DNA from 2 places in the Janthinobacterium sp. TPC_1 genome. Region 1 is predicted to be linked to the other one. Evidence: predicted binding sites of a transcription regulator. Region 1 holds the regulator's gene; the other holds the start of a gene.
What was found. Region 1 encodes HrcA, which represses chaperone genes, less so after heat shock. Its sites were predicted from a motif close to TTAGCACTCNNNNNNNNNGAGTGCTAA; they were not measured.

Region 1 (10,153 bases):
TGCTGCAGCCGGGCTTGAATAAACCCGTTTGAGGAATTCTGGGCAAAAAAAAGCCCGCTGGTAAAAGCGGGCTAAATCCAATTCTTGGAAGAGTTGGAGGAGACAGATGCATTATGCTGCATCGCCACATATAACTCCAATTTATCTTTGGAATATCAAATATAGATTTCCATGATATCTCTTCCCGGTAGCCGCGCAGCGGCTACCGTTGCCGCAACTTAGGCCGGATTGCAGACGATCTTCACCGTCGTCACATTCGCTTCGCCCATGGTGCCTTTTTCTGTACCTGGCACCAGGTCGCACTTCAGCCCCTTAGGCTGGGTTTCGGAGACGCTGATGCCATAGGTCTCGCCATAGGCGACGGAGCCGTTCATGGTAAAGGTCGTGGCGTCCTTGGCCACCGTTGTTGTCGTACTGCCGTTAATCAGCACGAGGCCCTCAACGGTCAGGCCGGAAATCGTGCCGCCCACGGTATATCGGTTTTGCGAGCAAGTAACAGCGGCGCTGATATTGATGTAATGACCAGCCGACCCGGAACCACCGCTGATGCCGCAAGTCATGTGGGCCGGTTGTTGCTTGAAGGTGATGTTGTACTCGGTGCCGTAGTCGATGCGCTTTTTAAAGGTAAACGAGGTCTTGCCGGCTTCAATCGAGAGGTCCTCGCCGCCATTGGCCAGGATCAGTCCTTCATTGTTCAAGCCGGAGATCGTGCCGCTGACATCGTACGAGGCCTTGCCGCCGCAAGCGGCCAGTCCCAGGGTCAGCAGCAGTGCGGCCAGTGGGCAAGCAAGCAGGATAACTTCATGTAATTCTCCAAAAAATAGGTGACGGATCGCAAGGATTACTGCGGCGTGCAGTCAAGTGTGGCCGCGGTCGTGGCGGCAGAACCCATCGTGCCGACCGTATCGCTGGCGTCGGCACTCTTTGAACCCTGGAAGCGGCACGTCAGGCCAGTTGGCTGAGTCAGTATGGAAATACCATATGCGGCGCCGTCATTAACGCTGAATTCGTAGGTGGTGGCGCCAGTCAGTGGGCTGATGCCGTTGGGGCCCATTACCAGGCGCAAGCCGTCGGCGCTCAAGCCCGTGATGGCGCCTTTCAGCGGGTAGGAGTTGGTCTTGCAGCTTACGACTGCCGTGCTCACGGAATAGCTCGATGCCTTGCCGACGCCATTGGCAATGGTGCAAACGGCGCCCTTGGGCTGTTCCGCGATGGTGATGTCGTAGCGGTCATCGGTCTTGAGCAGCTTGGTGAAAACAAACTGGCCCTGACCCGCGGGGATTGCCAAGCGTTCCCCGTCATTCACGAGAATCAGGCCGTTCTTGGCCAGGTCGCTCACTGTGCCTTGCAGATACAGGTTGCCGCCGCTGCCGCCGCAGGCTGCCAGTGTGACGGCGCAAGCCGCCGCCAGCATCGAGCGCAGGTACAAATTTTTCATACATTCTCCAAAACGAATTAGGTTGGGTAGCGCAACGCGGACGCTGGCGCCGCATTGGAATGGCGCCTATTTTAGTCTATCTGGCAAGCTGGATGACCTTGCCTTGTATCACCCTGTAACAATTTTTCGCCCGGAAGCGTTGGCCCGGCCCCATTTCACGGGGGCGCAGCCATGCCGGCGGCGGCGATCGGTGCGACAATAGCTACACCCTGCGCACCGTGACGCAGCATCCCATTGTGAGTCCCATGTCCCTTGCCCCTGTAAAAACCGCCGTGCCGCCCAAGGCCATCCTGTTCGACCTCGACGATACCTTGTGGCCCATCGCGCCCGTGATTGCCGCCGCCGAAATCCTGTTGCACGACTGGCTGGCCGCGCATGCGCCCAAGGTGGCGCAGCAGTTCTCCAGCGAGATGCTGCGCCAGCACCGCCTGGCCATGCTCAACGAGCAACCGCATTTCCATGGCAACCTGATCGAGTTGCGCCGCGCCGGCCTGCTGGCCGCCTTCGAGGCCGCCGGCGAGGATGCCGCCCTGGTCGACGGGGCCATCCTGCAATTCCTGGCCGCGCGCAACCGCGTCCAGCCATATGAGGACGTCTTGCCTGGCCTGGCCTGGATGCGCCAGCGCATGCTGGTCGGCTCGATCTCGAATGGCAACGCGGACCTTGAAATTATCGGTTTGGCGCAGCATTTTAAAGTCTCTATCGCCGCCAGCGATTTCGGCGTGGCCAAGCCCGACGCCAGCATCTTCCTGGCCGGCTGCGCCGCGCTGGGCGTGGCGCCGCATGAAGCCGTGTACGTGGGCGACGACCTGTATTTCGATGTGACGGGAGCGCAAGGGGCGGGCATGCGTGCCGTCTGGATGAACCGCAAGGGCAGCGACGCCCATCTGGCCGCCGGCGTGCAGCCCGACGCCATCTGCGCCAACTTTGATGAATTGCTGCTGTGGCTGCAGGGGCAACTGGAAGATTGATCGCCGCTGGCCGGGCGAACGTGCATAATAGGCGCTGTTGCCGCACGTTCGGCCGCTTTCGTTGCCGCTTGCTTAACAATATGCTTATCTAAAGAATATTTGCTTACCTAAAACACCATGCAACTCGATACACGTGCCCAAACACTGCTGAAAGCCCTGGTCGAGCGATATATCGCCGACGGCCTGCCGGTCGGTTCGCGCGCCTTGTCGAAAATTTCCGGCCTCGACCTGTCGCCGGCCACGATCCGCAACATCATGGCCGACCTGGAAGAGCTTGGTTATGTCTCCAGTCCGCACACCTCGGCCGGACGCATCCCGACGCCGCGCGGCTACCGCATCTTTGTCGATACCTTGCTGACCGTCCGGCACCTGGACGAGCACGTGGTGGAATCGCGCATGCGCCTGCAGACGCCGCAACCGCAAAAGACCATCGCCAACGCGGCGCAGATGCTGTCGTCGCTGTCGCAGTTTGCCGGTGTCGTGCTCAGCCCGCGCCGCGAATCCGTATTCCAGCAAATCGAATTCCTGCGCCTGTCGGAAAAACGCATCCTGCTCGTCATCGTCGCCCCGGGCGGCGACGTGCAGAACCGGTTGTTGCTGACGGAAGCCGACTATACGCCCGCGCAACTGGTGCAATCGGCCAATTACATCAACCAGAATTATGGCGGCCTGTCCTTCGACGCCGTGCGCGTGCGCCTGCAGGGCGAATTGCGCCAGTTGCGCGACGATATGGGCAGCCTGATGCAGGCGGCAGTGGAGGCGGGCAGCGAAGCGATGGCCGACCATAGCGACGACATGGTCATTTCCGGCGAGCGCAACTTGCTCAGCGTGAGCGATCTGTCATCGAATATGCATTCGCTGCGCCAGATGTTCGACATGTTCGAGCAAAAAACGGGCTTGATGCAGTTGCTCGACGTGTCGAGCAAGGCGACGGGCGTGCAGATTTTCATCGGCGGCGAATCGAACCTGGTGCCGATGGATGAAATGAGCGTGGTGACGGCGCCGTATGAAGTCAACGGCAAGATCGTGGGGACGCTGGGAGTGATCGGACCGACCCGCATGGCTTACGAGCGGGTCATTCCGATTGTCGACATCACCGCTAAATTACTGTCGAGCGCACTCAGCCAGCATTGATGCAGCTAAGCCGCCCCGTGGGAGCGGCCGGCGGAATGTGTCAGACGTCAGGCGGTTTTGTGCGGGCAAGCCGTCTTGGTGCAGTTGCCGTAGATCGCCAAGGCGTGTTCGGCGATCTTGAAGCCGCGCTCTTCGGCCACTTTTTGCTGGCGGATTTCGATTTCTTCGTCGAAGAATTCTTCGACCCGGCCGCAGTCCAGGCACACCAGGTGGTCGTGGTGGGAGCCTTCGTTGAGTTCGAAAATCGCCTTGCCGGTTTCAAAATGGTTGCGGTTGAGCAAGCCTGCCTGTTCGAATTGCGTGAGGACGCGGTAGACAGTTGCCAAGCCGACATCCATATTGTCGGCCAGCAGAATCTTGTAGACGTCTTCCGCGGTCAGGTGGCGTACCGGGCTACTCTGGAAGATATCGAGTATCTTCAGCCGTGGCAGGGTGGCTTTCAGGCCGCTTGCCTTGAGATCACTAGGATTGTTACTCATGTTTGTTGCTCGTATGTGGGTCAGGTGCTTTATCATATAGCGTTTTGTCGGGGAGTGCCAAAATATGCATTTTTTGGCGGGCCGGTCACTCCTGGCGTTTTGTTCATCCAATTGAGGTCATTTATGCGCGTAACACCGGCTGTATTGCCATCTCTCTGGCACCGTATTTCATTTCGAGCACCAGTCGTGGCAGGCATGGTCTGTGTCGCGCTGATGGCGTCTGGCTGCGCCAGCCGTGGCATCCTGGGCGAAAAGCCAGCCATCACCCAGAAAGAGGGCAAGGAAGTCGTTCCTGAAAAAGGCGCGCAGACGACCACCATTACGCCGCTGCAGAAATTCATGTGGTTTTTCTCGCCGTATCGTCCTGACATTCAGCAAGGCAACTTTGTCTCCGAAGAGATGCTGGCCCAGCTGAAAGTGGGCATGACGCGCGACCAGGTGCGCTTCGTCCTCGGCACCTCGCTGTTGACCGATATCTTCCATGCCGACCGCTGGGATTATCCATTCCGCCTGGCCCGGGGCAGTGGCGAAACCACCAGCAGCCGCGTGGTCGTGTACTTCGGCAAGGATGGCAAGGTTGAACGCTTCGAAGGCGGCAACTTGCCGACCGAGAAAGAATACATCGACCGCATCGCCGGCCCGTCGCCATTCGCCAAGGTTGCCAAGGCCGACGTGCCTGCCGCCGCCGTGCCATCGCCCGTGGCGCCGAGCGCCGTGCCCGTGCCGGCCGATGCCGCCCCTGCCATTCCTGTGAGCAAGCCTGACGTTGCACCGGCGCCCGCCGCCGAGCCAGCACCTGCGCCTGCCGCCGAACCCACCAAATAAGTTGCTGTAAGAGAATAAAATGACTGAACTGAAAATTGCCATCGCTGGCGCCAGCGGCCGCATGGGCCATATCCTGATCGAAGCGGTCAGCAATGCGCCCGACGCCGTGCTGGCTGGCGCCCTCGACCGCGCCGGCTCGCCGTCCGTCGGCCAGGATGCCGCCTCCTTCCTCGGCAAGCCTGCCGGCGTGCTGATTGCATCCGACCTGGCCACCGGCCTGGCCAATGCCGATTACCTGATCGACTTCACGCGCCCCGAAGGCACTTTGCAGCACCTGGCCTACTGCGCCGAGCACGGCATCAAGATGATCATCGGCACCACCGGTTTCGATGACGCGGGCAAGGCGGCCATTGCCGCCGCCGCCGAAAAGACGGCCATCATGTTCGCGCCGAACATGAGCGTGGGCGTGAATGTCACCATGAAACTGCTGGAACTGGCCGCAAAAAGCCTGTCCGAAGGCTACGATATCGAAATTATCGAAGCGCATCACCGCTTCAAGGTCGACGCGCCGTCGGGCACTGCCCTGCAAATGGGGGAAGTGGTGGCCGGCGCCCTGGGCCGCGACCTGAAGGAATGCGCCGTGTACGGGCGCGAAGGCGTGACGGGCGAACGCGACCCGTCGACCATCGGCTTTGCCACCATCCGCGGCGGCGATATCGTCGGCGACCATACGGTGCTGTTTGCCGGCATCGGCGAGCGCATCGAGATCAGCCACAAGTCGAGCAGCCGCGTCACTTACGCCCACGGCGCCCTGCGCGCCGCGCGTTTCCTGGCAGACAAGCCGACGGGCCTGTTCGACATGCAGGACGTGCTGTCGCTGAAGAACTGAGGAAGACCATGGCCACTGCCATCCTGAATGGAAAAGATATCACCGACGCAGCGAGCTTTCACGCGCAATGCGCGCAAGCCTTCGGTTTCCCCAAGTTCTACGGCAACAGCATGGATGCCTGGGTAGATTGCCTCAGCTACTTGCGCGACGATGAAAACATGACGCAGTTCCGCCTGAAGCCGAACGAAGTGCTGGAAATCGTGGTGCAGGATGCTGATGCAATGAAGGCGCAAGTACCTGATTTACTGGAAGAAATCACGTTCTGTATCGCCGGCATCAATGAGCGCTATGACGATTATGGCGAAAAGCCGGCGTTGAAATTGACGCTGAAGTAATTCCGGGGTCAGACCCGCCGGCTCGCCGGCTCTGACCCCAGTTTTTCACACGACTTTGCGCTCGCGCAAACCAGTAATTTCCTCAGTACCTAATCTCAGCCACTGCCCCAATACCTCGTCTGTATGCTGCCCCAGCAACGGCGGCGGCAAGCGGTATTGCACCGGTGAAGCCGACAAGCGCACGGGATTGGCCACCAGCGCAACAGTCCCCGCCGTCGGATGCGGCATTTCCACTTTCAAGCCACGCGCCACCACTTGCGGGTCGGCAAAGACCTGGTCGATGCGGTTGACGGGGCCGCACGGCACGGCTTGCGCCTCGAAAGCGCTGATCCATTCGGCCGTCGTGCGCATGACCGTGGTCTGGCGCATCAAGGGGATCAGGATCGCCCGGTGCGCCACGCGCTGCGGATTGGTGGCGAAGCGTTCGTCCTGCGCCCATTCCGGATGGCCGGCGACGGCGCAAAAACGCGAAAACTGTCCATCGTTGCCGATCGCCAGAATCATGTCGCCATCGGCCGTGGGAAAGTCTTGATATGGAACAATGTTCGGATGCGCATTGCCCATGCGCTGCGGCACCTTACCGCCGCACAAGTAATTCGCCGCCTGGTTGCCCAGCGCGGCCACTTGCACGTCGAGCAAGGCCAGGTCGATGTGCTGGCCCAGTCCCGAGCGCTCGCGTTCGGCCAGCGCCGCCTGCACGGCGATGGTGGCGTACAGGCCCGTCAGGATGTCCGTTTGCGCCACGCCCACTTTTTGCGGCCCGGCGCCCGGCTGGCCATCGGGCACGCCCGTAATGCTCATCAATCCGCCCATGCCCTGAATCAAAAAGTCATAGCCGGCGCGCGCCGCGTACGGCCCATCCTGGCCGAAACCCGTGATGGAGCAGTACACGAGGCGCGGGTTGAGCGCCAGCAAGCTGGCAGAGTCCAGGCCATATTGCTTCAAGCCATCGAGCTTGAAATTTTCCAGCAGAACGTCCGATTCGGCCGCCAGCTGGCGCACCAGGGCCTGGCCTTCGGGCGCGGCCAGGTCGATGCACAGGGAGCGCTTGTTGCGGTTGGCGCACTGGAAATAGGCGGCTTCGGCCGTGTCGCGGCCATCCTCGTCCTTCAGGTACGGCGGACCCCAGGAGCGCGTGTCGTCGCCGCGGCCCGGCTGCTCGACCTTGACCACGTCGGCACCGAGGTCGGCCAGCATTTGTCCGGCCCACGGGCCGGCCAGCACGCGCGACAGATCCAGCACGCGCAAGCCGGTCAACGGCGCGGGCCGCAGGGTGGAAGCCAAGGCGTCCATTAGTTGAAGGCGGCGATGCCGGTGATGGCGCGGCCGATGATCAGCGCGTGCACATCGTGCGTGCCTTCATAGGTGTTGACCACTTCCAGGTTGACCAGGTGGCGGATGACGCCGAACTCGTCGGAAATACCGTTGCCACCCATCATGTCGCGCGCCACGCGGGCGATGTCCAGCGCCTTGCCGCAGCTGTTGCGTTTCATGATCGAGGTGATTTCCACGGCGGGCGAGCCCTCATCCTTCATGCGGCCCAGGCGCAAACAGCCTTGCAAGCCCATGGTGATTTCCGTCAACATATCCGCCAGTTTCTTTTGTACCAATTGATTCGCCGCAAGAGGGCGGCCGAATTGCTGGCGATCCATCGTGTACTGGCGCGCCTTCAGGTAGCAGTCTTCGGCCGCGCCCAGCGCGCCCCAGGCGATGCCGTAGCGGGCGCTGTTCAGGCATGTAAATGGACCCTTCAGGCCGCGCACGTCGGGGAAGCGTTTTCTTCCGGGCAAAACACTTCATCCATGACGATTTCGCCCGTGATGCTGGTACGCAAGCCCACCTTGCCGTGGATCTCGGGCGCCGACAAACCCTTCCAGCCTTTTTCCAGCACGAAGCCGCGGATCGCGCCTTCATCGTCCTTGGCCCAGACGACGAACACGTCGGCGATGGGGCTGTTGGTGATCCACATCTTGGCGCCCGACAAGCTATAGCCGCCCGGCACCTTGCGCGCGCGCGTGACCATGCTGCCAGGGTCGGAGCCGTGGTTCGGTTCCGTCAGGCCGAAGCAGCCGATGTATTCGCCCGTCGCCAGTTTCGGCAGGTATTTCTGTTTGGTTTCTTCGTTGCCGAAGGCATTGATCGGCACCATCACCAGCGACGATTGCACGCTCATCATCGAGCGGTAGCCCGAATCGACGCGCTCGACTTCGCGCGCGGCCAGGCCGTAGCAGACGTAGTTCAGGCCGGCGCCGCCGTATTCTTCGGGAATGGTGGTGCCCAGCAAGCCCAGTTCACCCATTTCGCGGAAGATGGCGGCATCCGTGCGGCCATGGCGGAACGATTCGAGAACCCTGGGCACCAAGCTGCCCTGGCAATAGTCGCGCGCCGCTTCCAGCACGGCGCGTTCGTCGCCCGTCAGTTGTTCTTCCAGCAGCAGGGGGGAATTCCAGTCGAATACGGTTTTGCTCATCACAGGCCTCGCAGGTGAGCGCCGGTGATCGGCGCAAGATTGAATATGGCTCATGGTAGGTTCTTGCCTAGCCTTGCGCAAACGATTTATTCGCACCCAGACATGCGTGTGGCGCATATCTTGCGGCATACTGGCGTTTCTTTTCCTTCCTTTGAGATGCCATGTCGCGAAAAATTCCCATGCTGCAAGCGCTAAATTGCTTCGAGGCGGCTGCGCGGCACCAAAGCTACACGCATGCGGCGCGCGAACTGTCGCTGACGCAAAGCGCCGTCTCGCGGCAGATATCCTCCCTGGAAAGCTTTCTTGGTGTGCAACTATTCCAGCGCACGCGCCATGGCGTGCTGCTGACCAGCGCCGGCGCCGCGTATGCACGCCAGATCGCGGCCCGCCTCGATGGACTGGAGCGCGACACGCTCGATACGATGGCGCGCCAGGGCGGCGGCGGGGCGCTGCAGCTGGCCTCGGTGCCCACGTTTGCCACGCGCTGGCTGATGCCGCGGCTGTCTTCGCTGGCGGGCTTGCATCCGGACATCGTCGTGCATATCGACGCGTATACAAAACCGTTCATGTTTGCCGATACGGAATACGACGGCGCCCTGTACGCGGGCACGCCCGAGCAGCTGGCGCGCTGGCCCGGCACGCGCGCCACCTTGCTCATGCACGAAGAAATCGTGCCCGTCGCCAGCCCCCGCCTGCTGGCGGCGCGCAGCCAGTGGCAGCCGCAGGATTTATTGGAATTGACGTTGTTGCAACAAAGTACGCGCCCGGGCGCCTGGCGCCAGTGGTTTGACGCCATGCAGGTCGAGGGCGAGGGGCGCGACGGGGCGCACTACGGCGCCCGCTACGAACTGTTTTCCATGCTGGCCATGGCGGCCGTGCAGGGACAGGGAGTGGTCTTGCTGCCCCGTATGCTGGTCGAGGCGGAACTGGCGCGTGGCGAGCTGCGCATTGTGTGCGAGCGCCCACTGCGCGGCCAGCGGGCATATTACCTGATTACGCCCGAGGCGGCGCATGAAAAGCTGGCCTTGCAGCAGTTCCGGCTGTGGCTGCAGGGCGAAGCCGCCGCTTAATGCAACTTAACGTACCTTGGCCGTATCGAAGTGGGGATTGTCGATCAGGCCGATCTGGTTGCCGAACGGATCGAGCAATTCCACCGTGCGGATGCCGTCGCCCACGTCCGTGATCGGGTGGTGCAGGGTGCCGCCCAGCGCAACGATGCGCTCGATTTCCTGCTCGATGCCGTCCACGCCCCAGTACGTCACGCTGCCCTGCGTGCCGGGCTGGCCGTCCGGCAGCAAGCCCAGCTCGAAGCCGCCGATGGCAAAGCCGACATAGAAAGGCTGGTCGAAATACGGCGTGGTATTGAATACCTGGCTATACCAGGCCTTGGCCTGGTCCAGGTCGGGGACGGGATAGGTGACGGTGCGCAAGCCCTTGATCATGTTCTGCTCCTGTTGGTTGAAATGCATGACGCCATCATGCCACCGGCGCGCGCCGCGCGATTGGAAAAATGGAAGGTGCTTACGCGCGCCGGTCCGTCAGCCACGCCTCGGGCGAACTGCGGGCGAAATCCTGGAAGTCGTGGATCAGATGCGACTGGTCGAAATAACCGTATTGCAAGGCCACTTGCGCCCAGTCCGGCTGCTGCGGCAGGTTTTTCAAGCCAGCGCTG
Region 2 (10,153 bases), 740 kb from region 1:
GCCGCCGCGCAAGGCTGCGCCGTCATCGTGCACGCCGTCAACCCGCCCGGCTACCGCCACTGGGGCCGGCTGGTGCTGCCCATGCTCGACAACACGATTGCCGCGGCCATCGCCGAAGGCGCCACCATCGTGCTGCCCGGCACCGTCTACAACTTTGGCCCCGACGCCTTTCCCGCGCCGGACGACTTACTGGCGGAAGACGCGCCGCAACATCCGCTCACGCGCAAGGGCGCCATCCGCGTGGAACTGGAAGCACGGCTGGAACGGGCCAGCACGCAGGGCGCGCGCGTGCTGATCGTGCGCGCCGGCGACTTCTTCGGCCCCCGCGCCGGCAATAACTGGTTTTCGCAGGGTCTCGTGAAACCGGGCCAGAGCGTGCGCAGCGTGCTGTATCCAGGCGCGCCCGGCGTGGGCCACCAATGGTCCTACCTGCCCGACGTGGCGCGCACGATGGTGCAATTGCTGGGTGTCCGCGCCACCTTGCCCCCGTTTGCGCGCTTTCACATGGCCGGCCACTGGGACCGCGACGGCCGGCAAATGACGGGCGCGATCACCCGCGTGGTGGAACAGGCGACAGGAACTGCGCCCGCCATCCGGCGCTTCCCGTGGTGGCTGGTGACGCTGGCATCGCCGTTCGTGGCGACCCTGCGCGAAATGCGCGAGATGCGCTACCTGTGGCGAACACCCTTGCCCATGGACAATACGCAACTGCTGGCCGTGCTGGGACAGGAAGCCCATACGCCCCTCGATGAGGCGGTAAAAGCCACCCTGGAAAGGATGGGGAATCTGAACGTGACAGGCAAAAAAAAAACGCGCCGGGATTGCCGGCGCGCTGATTGCAAGTACTGCGGCACAGATTATTTCTGTGCCAGCACCCATTTGACCAGGGTGCGGGCTTCCGCCTCGCTCACTTGCGGGTTGGCTGGCATAGGGATCGCGCCCCAGGTGCCGGAACCGCCCTTCATGACTTTCGCCACGAGCTTGGCTTCCGCGTCTTTCTGACCGGCGTACTTGGCCGCCACGTCCTTATACGCGGGACCCACCAGTTTCGTGCTCACCGCGTGGCATGCCATGCAGTTTTTGGCTTTCGCCAGATCCGGATTGGCCAACGCTGCTTGCGATGCCAGAGCCGATACGGCCAATACACTCACCAACATAAAACGTTTCATTGTCTTTTCTCCAAAGTTACTTCCTGCGGCATTTTACTGTGTTTCCGCAGATGCACCACGAGCCCAGATCAAGCGTTTCAATGTAGTAACGCAATATAGACGGGAGGCATAGCTATTCTGCCCCATCTGCGCGCCCATGACCATGTTGTTTGTAAGGCGATGTAACGACGAACGGCCCCGCATCGTCAAACGGGGCCGGCCGTCGTACCGGCGCAACAGATCAGCGTTTCTGCTTCTTCAATTGCGACAAGTCGCGCACGGCGCCCCGGTCGGCCGACGTCGTCAGCGCCGCATACGCCTGCAGCGCCTGCGACACGTAGCGCTCGCGGTTGACGGGCAGCCAGGCCGCGTCGCCCTTCGCTTCCATGGCGGCGCGGCGCGCGGCCAGCTCAGCATCCGTGATGCGCAGGTTGATGGTGCGCTCGGGGATGTCGATGTCGATGAAGTCGCCCTCTTCCACCAGGCCGATGGCGCCGCCTTCGGCCGCTTCCGGCGAGGCGTGGCCGATCACCAGGCCCGAGGAACCGCCCGAGAAGCGCCCGTCCGTGAACAGCGCGCACGCCTTGCCCAGGCCCTTCGATTTGATGTACGAGGTCGGATACAGCATTTCCTGCATGCCGGGGCCGCCTTTCGGGCCTTCGTAGCGGATGATGACGACGTCGCCTTCGTGCACGGTATCGGCCAAAATCGCTTCAACAGCGGAATCCTGGCTTTCGAACACGCGCGCCTTGCCCGAGAATTTCAAAATGCTTTCATCGACGCCTGCCGTCTTGACGATGCAGCCCTTTTCCGCCAGGTTGCCGTACAAGACGGCCAGGCCGCCATCCTGCGAGTAGGCGTGGGCCTTGTCGCGGATGCAGCCCGTGCTGCGGTCCGTGTCGACGGCCGCAAAGCGCTCCGACTGCGAAAACGCCGTCTGCGTCGGCACGCCGCCCGGCGCGGCGCGGAACAGTTCATGCACGGCGGGGTTATCCGTGCACATGATGTCGTTTTGCGCGATGGCGTCGGCCAGGGTCGGCGCGTGGATGGTCGGCAGGGTCGTGTTGAGCAAGCCGGCGCGCGCCAGTTCGCCCAGGATGCCCACGATGCCGCCCGCGCGGTGCACGTCTTCGATATGGTATTTGTCCGTCATCGGCGCCACCTTGCACAGGCAAGGCACCTTGCGCGAGATGCGGTCGATGTCGGCCATCGTGAATTCCACCTCCGCCTCGTGCGCGGCGGCCAGCAGGTGCAGCACGGTATTCGTCGAGCCGCCCATGGAGACATCGAGCGCCATGGCGTTTTCAAACGCCGCCTTGGTGGCGATCGAGCGGGGCAGCACCGAGTAATCGTCCTGCTCGTAGTGGCGCTTGGCCAGTTCCACGATCAGACGGCCCGCGCGCAGGAACAGCTGCTGGCGGTCCGAGTGCGTGGCCAGAATCGTGCCGTTGCCGGGCAGGGCCAGGCCCAGCGCTTCCGTCAGGCAGTTCATCGAGTTGGCCGTGAACATGCCGGAGCACGAGCCGCAGGTGGGGCAGGCGGAACGTTCGATTTCCGCCACGTCGGCGTCGGAGACGGTGCTGTCGCCTGCCTTGATCATGGCGTCGACCAGGTCCAGCTTGATGATCTTTTGCGTGCCGTTGACCACCTTGACGACCTTGCCCGCTTCCATCGGCCCGCCGGAAATAAACACGACGGGGATATTGATGCGCATGGCGGCCATCAGCATGCCCGGCGTGATCTTGTCGCAGTTCGAGATGCACACCATGGCGTCGGCGCAGTGGGCGTTGACCATGTATTCGACGGAGTCGGCGATCAGGTCGCGCGAGGGCAGCGAATACAGCATGCCGCCGTGGCCCATGGCGATGCCGTCATCGACGGCGATGGTGTTGAATTCCTTGGCCACGCCGCCGGCCGCCTCGATCTCGCGCGCCACCATCTGTCCCAGGTCCTTCAGATGCACGTGACCGGGCACGAACTGGGTGAACGAGTTGACGACGGCGATGATCGGCTTGTCGAAGTCGCCATCCTTCATGCCGGTGGCGCGCCACAGGGCGCGGGCGCCAGCCATGTTGCGGCCGTGGGTGGTGGTGCGGGAGCGGTATTGCGGCATGATGGGGTCCTTCCAAGGATGATTGATGCCTGACTGCGCGGATTTTCAACAAAACCCTGCATGCAGTGGGGGTACGCCAGATTGCCTTGCGCGCGCGCCACTGTCAAATATATGATGCACGTGCCTGTGAGTCGTTTTACATATCACAGCAATCAATCCGCATGGAAACGCATATGAACCTCGAACTGCGCCAGCTGCGCTACTTTGTCACCGTCGCCGAAGAATTGCACTTCGGCCGCGCCGCCGCGCGCCTGCACATGACGCAGCCACCGCTGTCGCAAACCATCATGGCCCTGGAAGAACTGCTGGGCGCGCCCCTGTTCGTGCGCACGCGCCGCGAAGTGCAGCTGACGCCGGCAGGCACGGCCCTGCTGCCCGAGGCGCGCCGCCTGCTGGCGCAGGCGCTCGATTTGCCCGCGCTGGTGCGGCGGGCCGCGCAGGGCGAGGCGGGCCGTTTGAGCCTGGCGTTTGTCTCCTCGGCCGACTACAGCGTGCTGCCGCCGCTGCTGCGCGCCTACCAGACGGCCTATCCGCAGGTGCAGATCCAGTTGCAGGAAGCCACCTCGGATCTGCAGCTGGAGGAACTGCTGGCCGGACGCACGGATGCGGGCCTGCTGATCCCGCCCCTGCCCGAGAAGGCGAAAAAGAGGCGCTCGATTACCTGCCCGTGCTGGCCGAGCCGCTGGTGCTGGCCGCGCCGTCCGGCCTCGCCATATTGAATACGCCGGGGCCCGTGCGCCTGCGCGACCTGCCGCCCCTGCCCCTGATCATTTTCCCGCGCGCGATCTCGCCCGCCCTGCACGACGCCATCCTCGGCGTGTTCCGCGCGGCCGGCGTGACGCCCATGATCGGCCAGGAAGCGATCCAGATGCAAACCATCGTCAGCCTCGTCTCGGCTGGCATGGGCATCGCGCTTGTGCCACAATCGGTATCGAATCTGATGCGCCCGGGCGTAGAATACAGGCCGCTGCAGGATGCTACGCCGCTGGTGGAAACGGGCCTGGCCTGGCGCCGCGACAATCCGTCCGCCGTGCTGCAAGGCTTTTTGGCGCTGCTGCGCAAGCAGATCGGCGCTGCCGCCGATTAAATTAAGTGGCCGCTAAGGCAAAAAACCGCAAGCGCCCCCATACTACGCAACCTTGGCTTTAAACAAAGAAAGAAACCCATGCTGATACACCCGATGCCCGACCCGATAGCAATCCAGATCGGCCCGCTCGCCGTGCACTGGTACGGCCTGATGTATGTGCTGGCCTTCGCCCTGTTCATTATCCTGGGCCGCGTGCGCATCAGGCAGCCGCATATCGCCGTGCTGGGCTGGAAGAAGGAAGACCTCGACGACATGCTGTTCTACGGCATGCTGGGCGTGGTGATCGGCGGGCGCCTGGGCGAAGTGCTGTTCTACCGTCCCGAATACTTCATGCAGAACCCGCTGGAGATCTTCATGGTCTGGCATGGCGGCATGTCCTTCCATGGCGGCTTCCTCGGCGTCATCCTGGCCATGTACCTGTGGAGCCGCAAGGCGGGCCGCAACCTGTTCGACGTGCTCGACTTCATCGCCCCGCTGGTGCCGCTCGGCTACGCGGCCGGCCGCCTGGGCAATTTCATCAATGCCGAACTGCCGGGCCGCATCGCCCCGGACACACCCTGCCGTGGGCCATGCAGTGGCCGGGCATCCCGTATCCCGTGCACCCGTCGCCGATCTACCAGATGCTGGTCGACGGCATTTTAGTGTTCATCATCCTGTGGCTGTATGCGCGCAAGCAGCGCCCGCGCATGGCCGTGGGTGCCATGTTCACCCTCTTGTACGGCTGCGCGCGCTTCTTCACGGAATACTTCCGCACGCCGGACTGGGAAGTCGTGTGGCTGGGCGTGCCGATCACCTCGGGCCAGATGCTGTCGCTGCCGATGATCGTCGGCGCCATCGCGCTGCTCGTGTGGGCATATAAAAGCCAGGTGATGGGCACGCCGCCCACCAAGGCCCGCCCGGTCTGAGGAGCAGTCAAGCCTGTAGCTTGCTTGTAATCACTTTCCATTGCGCCGGCGTCACGGGCGTGATGGACAGCCGGCTGCCCTTCTTGAGCAGCAGCATGTCTTCCAGCTCCGGCATCTGGCGCATCTCGGACAGGGGCAGCAGCGCCGTCTTCTCAGGCAGGCCGCGCACGTCGACACTGATCCAGCGCGGCTGTTCAGGCGTGGCTTTCGGGTCGAAATACTTTCCACCTTCTTCAAACTGGCTGTGATCGGGATAGGCGCCGCTGGCCACTTCGGCCACGCCCGCCACGCCCGGCTGCGGGCAACTCGAATGATAGAACAGCACGCCATCGCCCGGCCGCATGCCGTCGCGCATGAAGTTGCGCGCCTGGTAGTTGCGCACGCCAAACCAGGGCAAGGTATGCGCGGGCGCCGCCATCAGGTCATCGATGCTCACCTCATCGGGTTCGGATTTCATCAGCCAGTACTGTTTCATTACATTCCCCAGGTCAAAGAATAAAAGCGACAGGCGTAAAAAAACGGCTGCGCATGCTGATGCTGCAACCGTTTTTTGTACTGCAAATTGGGCCCCGCCTGTGCCGCTATGCCGGCATCCCGAACCAAACGGTTCAAGGTGGTCACGTTAGTTCAATTTCGGGTTCGTCGAACGAGCGACGCTCACTCCCATCAAACAAAATTCGCAACCGATGCGCATAAATGGTTCAAGGAATATATGGCAATCGCGAACACCGCAGGGTAGACCCAAGTTTACTCCTTTGATCGCGCATCGCAAAGACAAATCGTAGCGTGTCCGCTTAAAAAAGGTTTTCCTGGGGCGTCAGTGCGCTGTCCAGAACCGTGTGCATGGCCGAGATCTTTTGCTTCACTTCCAGTATCGTCAATTCCGACAGCGGACCTTGCGGCGATTTTACGGAGAGGAATTCCGCGGCCACGCCCAGGGCGGCCAGCACGGCGATGCGGTCGTTGCCCTTGACCTTGCCCGCGTCGCGGATGGCTTTCATTTTGCTATCGAGATAGATCGCCGCTTCGCGCAGCGCGCGCTCTTCGCCGTCGCGGCAGACCATGCTGTAGGACTGGCCCATGATATTGACATCGACACGCGGCATTACGCTTCCTTCTCGTTCTCGGCAATATAGGCACCCGCTTCCGAAGCGGCTTGCTCCAGGCCAGCTTGCACCAGTTCGGGAATTTTTTCCAGCAACGCTTCCACGCGCTCCTGCGCCTCGCGCATGCGTTGCACGTACAGGGCGTTGTCGGCGGCCAGCGCGGCATTGTCCTTGCGCAATTGCGCGTTTTCACGGCGCAGCGCATGGGTCATTTCGGCCAGCAGGCCTATTTTGTCGGATAATTCGTTGAATTCGGAAATCATCCCGCCACTATAGGGCGGACGCTCCATGGGCGTCAATCGAATCACGCCGCTGTCACACATATTTACATCAATGCAGGGCAGTTGGCGGACAATACACACTTTTTCCGGTGCTTTTCGCCATCTGCGCGCATCCGCCGGCGCCGCGATGGCAGCGTTTTACTCGTCGACGTAATCGGGTTCGATATCGAGACCACCATAGCGGTTTTCGCAAGAGCGGCGCACCAGCGTCTGTTGTCCGCCCTTGCCGTCAAGCACCATCGTCAGGTCGCGGCAAGTACGGTGGTAGCTGCCAGGTTTGGCGTCCGTCCCCGAGGGCGTCAGGCGCACTGCCAGCGGTGCCGCATTGCCCAAGCCTTTGTTGCTCCACTGGCGCGTCTTGCCATCCTCTTCATCTTTCAAGGTACGCACGGCGGCCGTCAGCAAGGATTTCTGTTCCTTCGCATTCAGCTTGGCGATGGTCACGTCGGACAGGAAAGGCGGATATACGACGGGCGCCGGGTCCTTGCCCTGCACATCCCAGCGTCCGCTGTTCTGCGAACAGGTGCGGCGGCTCAGGTCCTGCGACTTGCCTGCCGCCGTGACGACGAATTTCAGGTCGCGGCAGATGTGCGCCTTCAGGCTGTGTTCCGTCATGCCGGAGTTGCTGAAGTTATACGTGACTTTCACCAGCACGCCATTGTCGGCGCCGTTGTCCCATACATGGGCTTCCTGGTCGTCGTCATCCTTGTTGAGGTCATTGAACAGGTCGTTGAGCAGCATTTCCTTTTCCAGCGGCGTCAGGGTCGCCACGGTGATCTCGTCGAGAATGGTCGGCGTTTGCGCGGCGGCATTGCCCAGGCAGGCGAGGCCGACGAGGGCGGCGCCCAGCAGGCGCAGAACGGGACGGGAATGAGTCAATGGCATGGCGTGCTTTCTGGCGCGAAGAGGGATATTGATATGCAATTGCAATCATCTTATCAAATTCCATAGCAAAACTCTGTTTCCTGTGCGTAAAGGAACGCCCCTCCCCTGGCGGCCATGCTAGAGTCGCGCCTGTTGCTGACGCCCGGGAACAAGGCTTGCGTTTGCGCAAACCCTGCGTAAATGCAGGCTGCACAGAACGTCTATGCATATCTTCCCGGAGAATAAGCCCTTGAATAAGCCCCCTACCGTCCCTATAATTAGCACTCGTTAGTAGAGAGTGCTAACAAACTCTTTCGTAGCAATCCTCAGGACTGATGGTGCTTGCCAGACCACTGCAGGGAACGCTACGCGGCGGGCGACGCCGCGATGCACCACTGCCGGAGACAGGCAAGGACAGGATGACATGGGGTTTGCTTGACCGTTGCGGGCTGCTTTCAACGGCGGTCACTGAAAGCACGCCTGGCGCTGTGCCAGGCATGTATTCATTTAGCAACACCTATCCATTGAACTTTAAGGAGTTTTGTATGAATCTGCGCCCATTGAACGATCGCGTCATCGTCAAACGCCTCGACCAGGAAACCAAGACTGCGTCCGGCCTCATCATTCCTGATGCAGCTGCTGAAAAACCGGATCAAGGCGAAGTCCTTGCCGTAGGCAATGGCAAGATTCTCGACGACGGCAAAGTCCGTCCTCTGGATGTCAAAGTGGGCGACCGCGTCCTGTTCGGCAAGTACGCCGGCCAAACCGTCAAAGTTGACGGCGATGAGCTGCTGGTCATGCGCGAAGAAGACATCATGGCGATCGTCGTCAAGTAATTGTTTCCACGTTGTAGACAGATACATCCCGAAACTCAGGAGAATTGAACATGGCAGCTAAAGAAGTAGTATTCGGCGACGCAGCGCGCGCCAAGATGGTCGAAGGCGTCAACATCCTCGCCAACGCAGTCAAAGTAACGCTGGGCCCGAAAGGCCGCAACGTGGTCCTGGAGCGCTCGTTCGGCGCCCCTACCGTCACCAAGGATGGTGTTTCGGTAGCGAAAGAAGTTGAACTCAAAGACAAGCTCATGAACATGGGCGCGCAAATGGTCAAGGAAGTTGCTTCCCGCACCAGCGACAACGCCGGCGACGGCACCACCACCGCAACCGTGCTGGCACAAGCCATCGTGCGCGAAGGCATGAAGTTCGTTGCCGCCGGCATGAACCCGATGGACCTGAAGCGCGGTATCGACAAAGCTGTTGCAGCGACCGTCGAAGAACTGGCGAAAATCGCCCGTCCTTGCACCACGACCAAGGAAATCGCCCAGGTTGGCGCGATCTCGGCCAACTCGGACTACTCGATCGGCGAGCGTATCGCTGAAGCGATGGAAAAAGTCGGCAAAGAAGGCGTCATCACCGTAGAAGACGGCAAGTCGCTGAACGACGAGCTGGACATCGTTGAAGGCATGCAGTTCGACCGCGGCTACCTGTCGCCATACTTCATCAACAACCCAGAGAAGCAAGTTGCCGTCCTGGACAGCCCATTCGTCTTGCTGTGCGACAAGAAAATCTCGAACATCCGTGACCTGCTGCCGGTACTGGAACAAGTCGCCAAAGCTGGCCGTCCACTGCTGATCATCGCAGAAGACATCGAAGGCGAAGCGCTGGCTACCCTGGTTGTGAACAACATCCGCGGCATCCTGAAAACCTGCGCAGTGAAAGCACCTGGCTTCGGCGACCGCCGCAAAGCCATGCTGGAAGACATCGCTGTCCTGACCGGCGGCCAGGTCATCGCTGAAGAAGTCGGCCTGACCCTGGAAAAAGTGACCCTGGCCGAACTGGGCCAGGCAAAACGCATCGAAGTGGGCAAGGAAAACACCATCGTTATCGATGGCGCCGGCGAAGCTGCCTCTCGATCGAAGCACGCGTGAAACAAGTGCGCGTACAGATCGAAGAAGCGACCTCGGACTACGACCGTGAAAAACTGCAAGAGCGCGTGGCCAAACTGGCTGGCGGCGTTGCCGTGATCAAGGTTGGCGCAGCCACCGAAGTCGAAATGAAAGAGAAAAAAGCCCGCGTTGAAGATGCACTGCACGCAACGCGCGCTGCCGTGGAAGAAGGCATCGTGCCAGGCGGCGGCGTAGCCCTGCTGCGCGCACGCGCCAACATCACGGTCAAGGGCGACAATCCTGATCAAGACGCTGGTATCAAGATCGTCCTGCGCGCAATGGAAGAGCCACTGCGCATGATCGTGCAAAACGCCGGCGAAGAAGCTTCGGTCGTCGTGGCAGCCGTACTGGCTGGCTCGGGCAACTACGGCTACAACGCTGCCAACGGCACGTATGGCGACATGGTTGAAATGGGCGTCCTGGACCCAGCTAAAGTGACCCGTTCGGCGCTGCAAAACGCCGCTTCGATCGCTTCGCTGATGCTGACGACCGACTGCATGGTCTGCGAAATCGCTGACGACAAGGCAGGCGGCGGCATGGGCGGCGGCATGGGTGGTATGGGCGGCATGGGCGGCATGGACGGCATGATGTAATGTCCGGCGGCCGGTCGCGCAGGCGACGGCGCAACCGGCCGCATACGCCGGGACAGGGCTGGCAGACCAAAAGCTGCCAGCGCCTCCCCGGCGGCCCCGAGAGCCATCTTC

Region 2: the regulator HrcA is predicted to act here: its motif matches at 7,783-7,809, upstream of groES (co-chaperone GroES).

What each region holds. Positions count from the first base shown of each region.
Region 1 is NZ_CP195157.1:1,073,238-1,083,390, reverse strand. It holds gene mmsB (3-hydroxyisobutyrate dehydrogenase) at 1-32, shown strand, start outside; gene ACQVLG_RS05355 (hypothetical protein) at 219-698, opposite strand; gene ACQVLG_RS05350 (hypothetical protein) at 842-1,438, opposite strand; gene ACQVLG_RS05345 (HAD family hydrolase) at 1,684-2,409, shown strand; gene hrcA (heat-inducible transcriptional repressor HrcA) at 2,527-3,543, shown strand; gene fur (ferric iron uptake transcriptional regulator) at 3,591-4,022, opposite strand; gene ACQVLG_RS05330 (outer membrane protein assembly factor BamE) at 4,218-4,847, shown strand; gene dapB (4-hydroxy-tetrahydrodipicolinate reductase) at 4,867-5,676, shown strand; gene ACQVLG_RS05320 (barstar family protein) at 5,685-6,011, shown strand; gene ACQVLG_RS05315 (CaiB/BaiF CoA transferase family protein) at 6,057-7,304, opposite strand; partial or broken gene ACQVLG_RS05310 (acyl-CoA dehydrogenase) at 7,304-8,481, opposite strand; gene ACQVLG_RS05305 (LysR substrate-binding domain-containing protein) at 8,643-9,551, shown strand; gene ACQVLG_RS05300 (VOC family protein) at 9,558-9,950, opposite strand; gene ACQVLG_RS05295 (DUF6597 domain-containing transcriptional factor) at 10,003-10,153, opposite strand, start outside.
Region 2 is NZ_CP195157.1:332,166-342,318, forward strand. It holds partial or broken gene ACQVLG_RS01655 (NAD(P)H-binding protein) at 1-789, shown strand, start outside; gene ACQVLG_RS01660 (c-type cytochrome) at 858-1,169, opposite strand; gene ilvD (dihydroxy-acid dehydratase) at 1,390-3,261, opposite strand; partial or broken gene ACQVLG_RS01670 (LysR family transcriptional regulator) at 3,435-4,348, shown strand; partial or broken gene lgt (prolipoprotein diacylglyceryl transferase) at 4,427-5,253, shown strand; gene ACQVLG_RS01680 (EVE domain-containing protein) at 5,261-5,728, opposite strand; RNA gene ssrS (6S RNA) at 5,816-5,993, opposite strand; gene ACQVLG_RS01690 (cell division protein ZapA) at 6,048-6,359, opposite strand; gene ACQVLG_RS01695 (hypothetical protein) at 6,359-6,622, opposite strand; gene ACQVLG_RS01700 (hypothetical protein) at 6,779-7,525, opposite strand; gene groES (co-chaperone GroES) at 8,050-8,340, shown strand; partial or broken gene groL (chaperonin GroEL) at 8,391-10,042, shown strand.